DNA from 4 places in the Streptomyces sp. NPDC047002 genome. Region 4 is predicted to be linked to each of the others. Evidence: riboswitches for the same ligand, from Rfam matches in the RefSeq annotation. Region 4 holds a riboswitch; each other region holds the start of a gene.
The links. A riboswitch is a leader RNA that binds a small molecule or an ion and turns the genes downstream of it on or off. The one in region 4 is predicted to bind cobalamin.

Region 1: it holds a riboswitch for cobalamin, as region 4 does, so the genes downstream of both, cobN (cobaltochelatase subunit CobN) here and AB0910_RS11290 (CbtB-domain containing protein) in region 4, are expected to answer to the same signal.
Region 2: it holds a riboswitch for cobalamin, as region 4 does, so the genes downstream of both, AB0910_RS24685 (HoxN/HupN/NixA family nickel/cobalt transporter) here and AB0910_RS11290 (CbtB-domain containing protein) in region 4, are expected to answer to the same signal.
Region 3: it holds a riboswitch for cobalamin, as region 4 does, so the genes downstream of both, AB0910_RS06205 (ABC transporter substrate-binding protein) here and AB0910_RS11290 (CbtB-domain containing protein) in region 4, are expected to answer to the same signal.

The regions. Positions count from the first base shown of each region.
Region 1 covers NZ_JBEYWC010000017.1:43,650-46,803, forward strand. The annotation lists gene cobG (precorrin-3B synthase) at 1-965, opposite strand, end outside; cobalamin riboswitch at 1,044-1,173, shown strand; gene cobN (cobaltochelatase subunit CobN) at 1,208-3,154, shown strand, end outside.
Region 2 covers NZ_JBEYWC010000031.1:24,883-28,036, forward strand. The annotation lists gene AB0910_RS24675 (hypothetical protein) at 68-322, shown strand; gene AB0910_RS24680 (metalloregulator ArsR/SmtB family transcription factor) at 339-761, opposite strand; cobalamin riboswitch at 920-1,150, shown strand; gene AB0910_RS24685 (HoxN/HupN/NixA family nickel/cobalt transporter) at 1,170-2,354, shown strand; gene AB0910_RS24690 (hypothetical protein) at 2,406-3,005, opposite strand.
Region 3 covers NZ_JBEYWC010000004.1:87,066-90,219, forward strand. The annotation lists gene AB0910_RS06205 (ABC transporter substrate-binding protein) at 1-1,194, opposite strand, end outside; cobalamin riboswitch at 1,246-1,374, opposite strand; gene cobF (precorrin-6A synthase (deacetylating)) at 1,774-2,616, opposite strand; gene AB0910_RS06215 (enolase C-terminal domain-like protein) at 2,768-3,154, opposite strand, start outside.
Region 4 covers NZ_JBEYWC010000008.1:218,061-221,214, forward strand. The annotation lists gene AB0910_RS11280 ((2Fe-2S)-binding protein) at 1-683, opposite strand, end outside; gene AB0910_RS11285 (CbtA family protein) at 680-1,558, opposite strand; gene AB0910_RS11290 (CbtB-domain containing protein) at 1,629-1,841, opposite strand; adenosylcobalamin (AdoCbl) riboswitch at 1,898-1,983, opposite strand; gene lpdA (dihydrolipoyl dehydrogenase) at 2,108-3,154, opposite strand, start outside.

The DNA of each region.
Region 1 (3,154 bases), on a different contig from region 4:
GCGTCGGCCGCCGCCGGGGCGAGGCCGGGCACGACGAGGCCGCGCCAGGGCGTGACCCGCAGCCCTTCGCCCGCGCCCGCGAGCAGCCGCCACTGCGCGGTGCTCAGCCGCCCGAGCGGCGGCTGCACGCAGACGGCGGCGCGCCGACCGCCCGGCGCGCGCACCGCGCCGAGCGCGGGCGGGCCGCAGCGCGGCGTGGCGTACGGGTCCGCCACGTGCTCCGCGCGCACACCGCCCGCGCCGAGCGCGTCGCGCAGCCCGGCGGCCAGGCGCGCGGCGCCGTCCCCCGGCAGTTCCCGTACGCGCCAGGCGCCACAGGCCGCGGCCGCCGTACGGAACGCCTCGGCGGCGAGCAGCGCGGCGCGGGGCGCCTCGGCGGCCCGTACGCGCAGCCGCCCAGGACCGACGAGCAGCACGGCGCCCCCGGACTCCGGTTCTGCGAGCAACGTCACATCGGCGCCGAGCGACGCCACGTCGCCCCGGCCGTCGTCGAGCGCGAAGAGGAAGCGCCCCGACAGGTCCGCCGCCGCGTCGCTCGCGCAGACCAGCGCGTCCAGCTCGCGCACCCACAACCGCACGTCGGCGAAGGGGAGTCCGTCCTCCCCGGCGAGCGGGGACGCGACGATGTTGCGGGCGCGCTCGTGCCGCTCGGAGGGCAGCAGGCCCGCCTCGTGCAGCCGCGCGGCGAGCGGCGCCGCGCAGGACTCCGCGAGGCCCCGCAGCTGGACGTTTCCGCGCGAGGTGAGGTCGAGGTGCCCGTCCCCGAGCCGCTCGGCCGCGTCGGCGACCACCTCGGCCTGACGAGCCGTCAAAAGACCGCCGGGCAGCCGCAGCCTGGCCAGCCGCCCGTCGTCGGCGGCGTGCAGCCGCAGCGCTCCGGGGCAGGCGTCACCGCGGTCGCGCACGGGCGGATCACCCCGGTACGTTCCGTTTGGTGGCATGGGTAGGGACACGGCGGCGAGCATACCCACGCCCCGGGCCCCCACCCCAGACCTCGCGCGCTCCGGGCCCCCGCCCGGCACGCGCCCTCCCCACCCCGACCAGCACCGCTTAGTATCGAGGGACCAGCGACGGCGTCTGGGAGGAAGGCCGGTGAGAATCCGGCACGGTCCCGCCACTGTGAGCCCGGCACTCTCCGGGTGAGTCAGGAACTCCCGCCGTCCTCCCACTGCCCGGGGCGCGGACCCCGAGGAAGGCGAGCCGCCGCATGCTGCTGCTCCTGTCGACGTCCGACACCGATCTGCTCTCGGCCCGCGCCGCGCACGCGGCGGGCGCGCCCGTGCCGTTCCGGTTCGCCAACCCGGCGCGGCTGCCGCTCGACGACCTGCCGGGGCTGCTGGACGGTGCGGACCTGGTCGTCGTGCGGCTGCTCGGCGGGGTGCGCGCCTGGCAGGAGGGGATCGACGCGCTGCGGGCGAGCGGCGTGCCGCTGGTGGTCCTCACCGGCGAGCAGGCCCCCGACGCGCAGCTGATGGAGGCGTCGACGGTCCCCATCGGCATCGCGGCAGAGGCGCACGCCTACCTCGCGCACGGCGGCCCCGCCAACCTCGACCAGCTGGCCCGCTTCCTCTCCGACACCGTGCTGCTCACCGGCCACGGCTTCGAACCGCCCGCGCCCGCCCCTACCTGGGGGCACCTGGAGCGCGCGGCAGCGCCCGGCGCGACCGGGCCGCTCGTCGCGGTGCTCTACTACCGCGCGCACCACATGAGTGGCAACACCGGCTTCGTGGACGCCCTGTGTGCGGCGATCGAGGCGGCGGGCGGGCGGCCGCTGCCGCTGTACGTGGCGTCGCTTCGCACCCCTGAGCCCGACCTGCTCGACGCGCTCGGCGCGGCGGACGCGCTGGTCACGACGGTCCTCGCGGCGGGCGGCACCCGCCCGGCCGGGGCCTCGGCCGGCGAGGACGACGAGTCGTGGGACGCGGGCGCGCTGGCCGCGCTCGGCGTGCCGATCCTCCAGGCGCTGTGCCTGACCGGCTCGCGCGCCGACTGGGAGGCCAACGACGAGGGGCTCTCGCCGCTCGACGCGGCCGGGCAGATCGCGGTGCCCGAGTTCGACGGGCGGCTGATCACCGTGCCGTTCTCGTTCAAGGAGATCGACGAGGACGGCCTGCCGTCGTACGTCGCCGACCCGGAGCGCGCCGCACGCGTCGCCGGGATCGCGGTGCGCCACGCGCGCCTGCGCCACATACCGAACGCCGAGAAGCGCCTCGCGCTGGTGCTGTCCGCGTACCCGACGAAGCACTCGCGCATCGGCAACGCCGTCGGCCTCGACACCCCGGCGAGCGCCGTCGCGCTGCTGCGCCGCCTCGTCGCCGAGGGGTACGACTTCGGCCCGGCCGCGGCGCCCGCGGACGGCACGCCCGCGGCCGACGGCACCCCCGCCGCCGGCGCCCTGCCCGACGTCCCCGGCCTCGTCTCCGGTGACGGCGACGAGCTGATCCGCGCGCTCATCGACGCGGGCGGCCACGACCAGGAGTGGCTGACCGAGGAGCAGCTCGCGCGCAACCCGGTGCGCGTCCCGGCCGCCGACTACCGCCGCTGGTTCGCCGAACTCCCCGCCCAGCTGCGGGAGTCGGTGGAGGAGCACTGGGGCCCCGCGCCCGGTGAGATGTTCGTGGACCGCACGCACAACCCGGAGGGCGACATCGTCCTCGCGGCGCTGCGGCACGGCAATCTGCTGATCCTCATCCAGCCGCCGCGCGGCTTCGGTGAGAACCCGATCGCGATCTACCACGACCCGGACCTGCCGCCCTCGCACCACTACCTCGCCGCGTACCGCTGGATCCAGGCGCCGCGCTCCGAGGGCGGGTTCGGCGCCGACGCCATGGTCCACCTGGGCAAGCACGGCAATCTGGAGTGGCTGCCGGGCAAGAACGCGGGCCTGTCCGCCGCCTGCGCGCCCGACGCGGCACTGGGCGACCTGCCGCTGGTCTACCCCTTCCTCGTCAACGACCCGGGCGAGGGCACCCAGGCCAAGCGCCGCGTGCACGCCACCCTCGTGGACCACCTGGTGCCGCCGATGGCCCGCGCCGAGTCGTACGGCGACATCGCGCGCCTCGAACAACTCCTCGACGAGCACGCGCAGATCGCCTCGATGGACCCGGCGAAGCTGCCCGCGATCCGCGCGCAGATCTGGACGCTGATCCAGGCG
Region 2 (3,154 bases), on a different contig from region 4:
CGGGACCGCCGGGACCGCCACCGGGACCGTCCGCACCGCCAGGGTCCCCACCGGGACCGTCCGCACCGTGGCCGCGGCCGCCCGGACCGCCGCTGAGGTCCCCGGAACCGCCGCCAGGGCCGCCAGGGCCGGGACCGCCCGGGTCGCCACCGCGGTCGCCGCCGGGACCACCCGGACCGCCACGGCCACCGACCTCAACGGCCACCGGGGCCTGCAGAGCGTCGCGGAGGGCGCCGCGCCCATCGTGGCGGCGGCCGTGGCGGGGCCGCGGGACGGCGGGCCCGCTACGTTCACCGGGGTCGGGGGCGTCGTCCCCTGGTGAGCGCCGGGCCGGGCGCTCAGTGCGCGGCGGCGCGCGCGTCCGCGTGCGGCGGACCCGCGGGCTCTGCGGGCTCGACAGGGCCCGTGGCCGCGCCGCGGGCGCGGTCGAGCAGCGCGCCGAGCTCCGCGTCCACGACGCGGTAGCGGACGATCCTGCCGTCCTTCTCCCCCGCCACGGCACCCGCGGAGCGCAGCAGGCGCAGCGCCTGGGAGACGGCGGGGTCCCGCATGCCGGTGGTGACGGCCAGGTCGGAGACGGCCATCGGGCCGACCGCGCGCAGCGCGAGCAGCAGGGCGAGGCGGCCGGGTTCGGCCAGCAGGGAGAAGCGGGCGGCCGCCGCCCGCACGGCGCCGGGGTCCCCGACCGCCGCGATGGCGTCGCAGACGAGGTGGCCGTCGATGATCCGGTGATCCGCGCGCTCGGGCGGTACGAGATGCATGCGGGCGATTCTCGCAGCAACGGACCTGCCACGCCGGGCCCGCGGGGCACCCGGGTCCGCCGGGCCCGCGCCACGCAGGATCGGGCAGCGCCCGCCGGGGTGGTGTGACAGTGAACACCTGCGTGGTTGCGCAATCTTGCGGGCGAGAGGGGCGCGCCGTACTGTGGCCGGGCCGTGGTGATCGGGAAGACCGGTGAGGACCCTCGGGTCCGAGGCCGGAGCGGCCCTCGCCACTGTGATCGGGGAGTTCACCGTCCGCGGGACCCAGGCCACTGGCCGCCGCGCGGCGACCGGGAAGGCCGGACGGTGGGCGCGCCCGCCCCGCACGGACGCCGTGCGCGGCGGCGGATCCGTCAGCCAGGAGACCGGCCACGGCATCTCACGAAGTGATCCACGAGGTGCTGGAGCGTGAACGTCTTGGGCGTGCCCCTGTCCACAGCCGCGTCGGAGGCCGAAGGGCGGGGCCCGTCGGCCTCGGGCCCGCGCGCGTCCGGCCCCTTCGCCTGGCGGCGGGAGGACACCGTACGCACGGCCGGCCTGCTCGCGGCGATCGCCGGGCTGCACGTCGTCGCGTTCGGCGTGCTGTTCCTGCTGGTCGTGCCGCACCACTACGAGGTGGGCTCGAAGGCGTTCGGCATCGGGCTCGGCGTCACCGCGTACACCCTCGGCATGCGGCACGCCTTCGACGCCGACCACATAGCGGCCATCGACAACACCACGCGCAAGCTGATGGCGGACGGGAAGCGGCCGGTGTCGGTCGGCTTCTGGTTCGCGCTCGGCCACTCCAGTGTGGTGGTGGCGATGGCGGCGCTCGTCGCGGGCGGCGCGCACCTCGCCGGGGTGCTGATGGACGACGACTCGGGCGCGCACAAGACGCTCGGCACGGTCGGCACGTCCGTCTCCGGCGGCTTCCTCTATCTGATCGCCGCGCTCAACCTGGTGGCGCTCGCGGGCATCCTGCGGGTGTTCGGGGCCATGCGGGACGGCCGGTTCGACGAGGCCGAGCTGGAGGCGCACCTCGACGCGCGGGGGTTCATGAACCGCATCCTGCGCCGCTTCACCGGCTCCATCACGAGGCCCGGCCAGATGTACCCGCTCGGCTTCCTCTTCGGGCTCGGCTTCGACACGGCGACCGAGGTCACGCTGATGGTGATGGCGGGCAGCGGGGCGGCGGCCGGGCTGCCCTGGTACGCGGTGCTGAGCCTGCCGCTGCTGTTCGCCGCGGGCATGAGCCTGTTCGACACGCTCGACGGCACGTTCATGAACTTCGCGTACCAGTGGGCGTTCGCGAACCCGGTGCGCAAGGTCTTCTACAACCTGGCGATCACCGGCCTGTCCATCGCGGTGGCGTTCCTCATCGGCACGATCGAGCTGGTCGGCGTCCTGCACGACAAGCTCGACCTGCGCGACGGCGTCACCGACTGGATCGCGGGGCTCGACCTGGGCAACGTCGGCTATGTGATCGTCGGCCTCTTCGTGGTCGTGTGGGCCGCCGCGCTCGCGTACTGGCGCCTCGCCCGGGTCGAACAGCGCTGGGCGGTACGTGCGGTGGGCCGGGAGCCGGGCGCGCAGGACGCGCCGCCGGGGGCGTGAGGCCCGGCGCGCGGCCTGCGCGCCGGGCGGGCGGTGTCAGGCGGGCGGTGCTCAGGCGGGCGGGGCGCAGAGCCTGCCGAGGCGGCCGAGCGCGGGGCGCAGCCGGGTGTCCAGGCTCCAGGTGGATCCCGCGAAGGCGTAGTACAGCGCGAGCGAGGCGAAGAGGTAGCCGACGGACGGGCCGAGGTCGGTCATGCCCTGCTTCCACGGGAGGTGGAAGCCCTCGGCTCCTGACCAGATGCCGAACGAGAAGACGGCGCTGCCGAGGAAGACGAGGTTGCTGAACGCGCCGAGCAGCAGCCCCAGCGCGATCAGGGACTCGATGACGGCGGTCACCAGGGCGAACGTGCCGGGCGACGAGGTGCCGACGGCGTGCCACAGCTGGAGCCACTGGTGGAAGACGGGGGTCCTGACCGTCTCCGCCTTGCCGAGTTCGTCGCCGAGGGTCTGGCCGTGAAGGAAGCCGGGCAGCCACTTGAAGACCGCGTCGACGGCCCACAGGACGCCGAACCCGATGCGGACGGCGGCAGCGGCGTGCAGCCGCCCGGTGGTGAGGGCCGCGCGGGGCGCGGGGAGCGCGGGGAGCCCGGCGGGGCGGGACGAGGGAGCGGCGAGGGCGCCGCCGCCGGTGGTCGGGGCCGGTGTGGTCACTGGAGGAGTCCGTTCCAGGGGGAGGGCGAGAGAGAGCAGGGGCCGCTGGCGCCAGGGCGAGATTAGGTTAGGCATGCCTAAGCTCTCCGCCCAAGGGGGTGCGGACGTGACGAAGAACGCGGGGTCCGCGTTGAGCGGGAACGGCCCCG
Region 3 (3,154 bases), on a different contig from region 4:
GTTCGCGGTCAGCCGCAGCCCGATCTCGCGCAGCTGGCGCGCCATCAGGTCCGCGGCCGGCTCCCAGGCGGCGTCCACGGAGCTGGTCTCCACCGTGATGTGCAGCCCCTCCGCGCCGGCCTCCCTCACGAGTGTGCGGGCCGCGTCGACGTCTCGCCTGCGGGGTTGGAGACCGTCGGGGTAGCCGCGCAGGCCCATCCCGAACAGGTCGTTGCCGACCTCGCCGTGCCCGGCGAGCGCGATCCGGACCAGCGCCTCGCGGTCGATGCCCAGCTGCACGGCGCGGATCAGGCGGGGGTCGTCGAACGGCGTGCGCCCCGTGCGCAGGAGCAGTTGCTGCGCAGTGGCCCGCTTCGCGGTGAGCAGGCGGATGGAGCTGTTGTTCTTCAGCCGCTCCACGGACGCTCCGGCCATGTCGGCGCCGTAGTGCACCTGGCCGGACAGCAGGGCGTTGAGCCGTGCCGCCTCCTCGTCGGCGGGGACGATCTCCAGTTCTGCGATGTGCGGGGCGCCGTCCCAGTGGTCAGCCCAGCCGCGGTAGCGTGCGGTGCCGCCGGGGGTGAACGACACGTAGGTGAAGGGCCCGGAGCCGACCGGCTTGCGGAATTCCGTCGTGCCCGCCGGAATGATCTCGGTGCCTGGGCCCGCGAAGACCGTGGGGAACTCGAAGTTCGGCGCCTTCAGTACGAGGACGACGGAGCGGTCGCCGTCGGCCCTGCTCGCGGTGAAGTCGATCGCGGACAGCAGGACCTGCGAGGGCGATCCGGTCTTGGGGTCGGCGGCGCGGCGGTAGCTGTAGAGGACGTCCTCGGCGGTGACCGGCTTGCCGTCGTGGAACCGTGCCGTGCGCAGGCGTATGCGCCAGCGGGTGCCGGAGGCGCCGCTCTCCCAGGACTCGGCGAGCCGCTTGCGCACCGACATGTCGTCCGCGTACGTGCCGAGCGTGTCGTAGAGCGCCTTGGCCCTGGCCTGGTCGACGAAGTTCGGGGCGACGTGCGGGTCCAGGGTCTCCTGGGAGCCGCCGGAGGTGAACGCCGCGCGGAACCGGTCGCCGCCTCCCCCGTCCCTGGTGTCGCCGCCGCAACCGGTGAGCAGGCCGGTGCCGGCGAGCGCCATCGCGCCCGAGGCGGCCAGTACCCCGCGTCGGCCCGGCTCCTTGCGCCCTTCCGGCCCTGTTCGGGCATGCGTCGTCACATCGATCCTCTCCGGGGTGTCCTCGCCCCTGCTGGCGGACCGGCGACGGGTCAGTCTCCTGGCTCCCGGATCGTCGCTCGCCTCCGCCTTCCCGTCCGCTCGCGCGGGCAGTGGCGTGCGGGAGGGTCGCTTCCCGGTCACAGTGGCGGGACCGCGCCGGATTCGCACCGGCTTCCTGGTCTCCGTCGCCTCGTGTGCTCATTGTGACGCACGGGCGGTCGTCGGCAGGAGCCCGGTCCCTTCAACCGGCCGGGGAGGAGCGCTTCCGGGCCGTGATCGGCACGGTCGAGGCGGTGGCGGGCCCGGCGCCGCGCGTCCCGGCCCGGCGTGGGCTGGCCCGGCCCGGCCCGGCGTGGGCTGGCCCGGCCCGGCCCGGCGTGGGCTGGCCCGGCCCGCTGCACCGCTGCCGTCACGGACCGGGTGCCGCACCGGTGCCCCGGCGCCGGGGCCACCGTCCTGCACCGGCCGGACACCGGGCCGCCGGTCCGCCTCCACGGCGTGCCGGCCTGCCTGCCGCGCGAGGGCGGTGTGTTCCTCGACGCCGAGCACATGCAGGACGAGTCGGCGACGCGGCGGGTGTCAGGCGACGTTCCCGCCGCTCCCGCCCGTCTCCCCTGGCGGCACCGACGCGGCTGCTCGCGCCGGCCCTTCCGCGATCCGCAGCAGATACGTGTCCATGATCCAGCCGTGCCGCTCGCGGGCCTCGGCGCGGACCCGCCGGATGCGGTCGGCGACCTCGTGGAGCGGCCCGGCGACGAGGAGTTCGTCCGGGGTGCCGAGGTAGGCGCCCCAGTAGATCCATACGTCGTCGCCCTCGACCCGGCTGAACGACTCGTCCGCGTCGAGCATGACGACGATGTCGCCGTCGTCGTTCTGGGCGACGTCGGCGAGGCGGCGCGCCGGGGTGATGTGCACCGGGCGGCCCACCTGGTTGAGCGGGATGCGGTGGCGTGCGGTCAGGGAGGCGACGCTGGTGATGCCGGGAATCACCTCGACGCTCATGGAGAGCGCGCCGCGGTCCTCGATGTCCCCGAGGATGCCGAGCGTGCTGTCGTACAGGGACGGATCGCCCCAGACGAGGAACGCCCCCGTCTCACCTGCCGCCATCTCCTCGCGCATGGCCCTCGCGAAGATCCCGCCGCGCCGCTCGCGCCAGTCCTCGACGGCCGCCGTGTAGCCGGAGCGGTCCATCGGACGCCTGTCGCGGCCGGGATCCTCGACCTCCACCAGACGGTACGGGCGCTGCGCGTGCTCCTCGATCATCCGGCGGCGCAGGTCGGTCAGGGACGCCTTGTGCGGTCCCTTGCCGACGATGAAGAAGACGTCGGCCCGCCGGATCGCCTTCACGGCCTGAAGGGTCAGGTGGTCGGGATCGCCGGCCCCGATGCCGATGACGAGGATCGCGCGCTGCTCCGTACTCATGCGGACAGTCTTCCAGGGCCCTCCCACGGCAGGGGCTCGCTCCGCGTCGGCGGGGGCTGCCGGGGAACCGCCGCCGCGGGGCCGCCGGCCGCACGTCCTTCGGTGCGGCACGGCCTGAGGGCGGTGCGGGCGGCTCCGGGCCGTGCGAGGGTCAGGCGCCGCCGGTGCCCGGGCCGATCTTCATGCCGAGGGCGGGGATGAACGCGAACTCCTCCTCGATCTCGGGAGTCAGGAGGGCGCCGCTGCCGGGCACGGAGAGGTCCGCGCGGGCGATGGTGCCGCCGCGGATCGGGAACGGCGCCGCCTGGGTCGCCTCGCGCAGCGGGTTGCGCAGGGTGCACACCTCGACCAGCGGCATGCCGAGGGCGAACGCGACATGGGTGCTGTTGAGCAACTGGACGCCGCTGCCCCACACATGCGGGATGGCGTCCAGGCCCCGGACCCTCGACTGCTCGACGACGCGCCGGAAGTCGGCGAAGCCGCCGATCATGCCGACGTCGGGCTGCACCACCCGCACGCCGTCGGCAGCCATGAGGTG
Region 4 (3,154 bases):
CGGTAGATGAGGCAGCAGCTGCGCCTGCGGAACGGCGCGGCTCCGCCACAGTCGTCGAACGTGCCGCGCAGCGCGGGGTGTCCGAGGAACGCGCGGGCCGTGCGGGCTGCCGGGTCCGCCGTGTGCGGCAGCGCGGCGGTGAGGGCGGCGCGTGCGCCGTTCACCGCGGAGGCGGCGTTCCCCCGCAGGGTCGTGCGCGGTACGGAGAGCCCGGCGACGGCCTCCGTGAGGGGGGCGACGAGCCCGTCGAGCACGGGCCCCGCGCTCTCCGGCACCGAGCCGTCCGGGCCCGCCAGACAGGTGCGGGGCAGCGAAAGCGGGAACGCCCCGCCGGGTTCCGGGACCCAGTACAGCTCGGACAGCGCGGGCACCCGCGGCGCACCGCCCAGGGCGGCGAGCGCGAAGAAGGGGGAGAGGACCCGCGCCACCAGGCCCAGATGGGCCGCGGAGGCGGCCACCCGCAGCTCGACGCCGCCTGCGGGCCGCCCCGCCGCCCCCGCGAGGTACGCGCGCACCCCGTCGACCCGCCGCCGCAGGACGGCGGGATCGCCGACGGCCTCCGAGAGCGGCCGCCACGGCGAGCCGGGCGGCGGGCCGCAGGAGCCGTGGGCCGCGACGGCGAAGAACGGCCCCGCGGCCGCGAGCGCGTCGAGCGCGGCGGCCCCGGGGTCCGTGTCCTTCATGCCCCCGCGGCCGGCTCCACGCGGCCCGCGGCGGGCGCGGGGCCGCGCTCGGCCGCCGCCGACCCGGCGAGCAGCCGCTCCGCCATGGGCGCGAACACGAGGCCGAGGACGCCCCACAGGATGAGCTGCGCGGCGACCGAGTAGAAGCGGAAGGAGAACAGGGTGTCGGCCGGGAAGCCCGGATAGACGATCCGGCCCTCCGCGTCGGTCAGCGGCAGCGGCGTCTCCGTCGCGTGGTGGCCGAACTCCTGCACGTTGGCGCTCAGTTCACCGAGCGACGGCAGCAGCGCCATCACCACGCCGATCACCACCGCATAGGCGAGGGCGGCGAGCAGCGTCGCGTTCCAGTTGCCGAACCGCCCCGCGAGGCGCCTGCCGAGCCAGACGGCGAGGACGAGGAGCACGATCGAGGCGCCCACCATGACCAGGTACAGGTTGCCGCGCTCCCTGATGGTGTCGGGGTGCCCGATGGACGGCGGGTTGGCCGGGTACTTCACGAAGGGCACCAGGTAGAAGCCGAGGAACCCGCCGAGCGCCACCAGCATCGCGAGGTTGCGGGCGCGCAACCTCCCCACGCGGCCGAGGCAGATGGCGTAGGCGATGGCGAACAGGGCGCCCATGGCCATACCGAAGAAGACCATGCCGACGCCGATGCCGACGTCGGCCTGGACCGTCCGGCTGAAGAGGTCGGGGTCCGCGGCCTCGGGGGCGAGACCCGCGGCCTTGTCGAGCGCGGCCTGGGCGGCGTCGCGCCCGCTCTCGTAGTCGATCGCCCTGCCGATCAGCGGCTCGGCGAAGATCCGCGCGAAGAGGAACGCGAGCAGGCCCGCGACCGCGCCGGCGAGGACACCGCGCAGTATGAGTCGTTTTTCCATTGTTCAGCAGTCCGCTTTCCTGAGGTCCCGTCGGTCGGCCCGGGGCCTGTCGGACAGGCCCGAGGTCCGGTCAGTGGCAGGGGAAGCCGAGGAAGTGGCGGGCGTCGTGCACGAACTCGTGCACGTGCATGTCATTGCCGAACACGGAGTAGGCGCCCTGGTCGACGCCGATGAAGTAGTAGGCGGCCAGCGCGACGATCGCGGTGCCCACCAGCCACAGCACGGCCTTGGTGACCGGCAGGACGAGCGGGGTGGAGGCGGGGGCGGCGCTGGGCGCGGACATGCTGCTCACGAGAGTCTCCTTCGGGGATCTTGCGTCCCGCGTGGGTGGAGCGTCGTGATGGTGAAGTGTCTGACTGCGGACCCGTCGGATCCGTCACAGTGGCGCGACCGTGCTGGACTCTCACCAGCTTCCTTACACCATCCTTACCCGCGGAGCGTACGGATCCTGACCGAGGTACGTCAATCGGTCGGCGGGAGACGGCCGCCACACCGGCGCCGTCCCGGCCCGGCGGCGGGCGGCCGGGCCGGGGCCGCGCGGCGGGCACCTCACATATTGATCATGTGGCCCGCGAGGCCGTGCAGGGCCTCCTTCACCGCCTCGCCGAGCGTCGGGTGCGCATGGACGTTGCGGGCCGCCTCGTGCACCGTCAGGTCCCACTGCTGAGCCAGGGTCAGCTCCGGCAGCAGCTCGGTCACCTCGGGCCCGATCAGATGCGCGCCGAGCAGCTCGCCGTACCGGCCGTCGCTGAGGATCTTGACGAACCCGGCCGGGTCGCCCAGGCCGTGCGCCTTGCCGTTCGCCGTGAACGGGAACTTCTGCACCCGCACGTCGAAGCCCCGCTCCCTGGCCTGCGCCTCCGTCCACCCGAAGCTCGCGATCTGCGGCTGGCAGTAGGTCGCGCGGGGGATCATCACATAGTCCAGCTCCATGGTCTCCGCGCCCGCCAGGGTCTCGGCGGCCACCACGCCCATGGCCTCCGCGGCGTGGGCGAGCATGAGCTTGGCCGTGACGTCGCCGATGGCGTAGATGTGCGGGACGTTCGTGCGGCAGCGGGCGTCCACGTCGATCGCGCCGCGCTCCGTCAGGCGCACGCCCGTGTTCTCCAGGCCGTAGCCGGTGACCCGGGGCCGGAAGCCGATGGCCTGGAGCACCTTGCCTGCCTCCAGGGTCTGTCGCTGGCCGCCCGTGGTCACATGGACCCGCACCGTGTCGCCCGAGTCGTCGATCGACTCGACCCGGGTCGAGGTCAGCACGTTGATGCCCAGCTTGCGGTAGCGCCTGGCAAGTTCGGCGGATACCTCCTCGTCCTCAAGGGGCACGAGCCTGTCGAGGAACTCCACCAGGGTGACCTGCACGCCGTAGGTGTGCAGGACGTAGGCGAACTCGACGCCGATGGCGCCCGCGCCCGCGATGACGATGCTCTCCGGCAGCTCCTCGCTGAGGATCTGCTCCTCGTACGTGACCACGCGCTCGCTCAGCGAGGTGCCGGGCAGCAGCCGGGTCGACGCGCCCGCCGCGACGATGCAGTGGTCGAACGTGAGGGTCTCGGACGTGCCGTCCGCGGTGCGCACCGCGAGGGTGTGGTCGTCGAG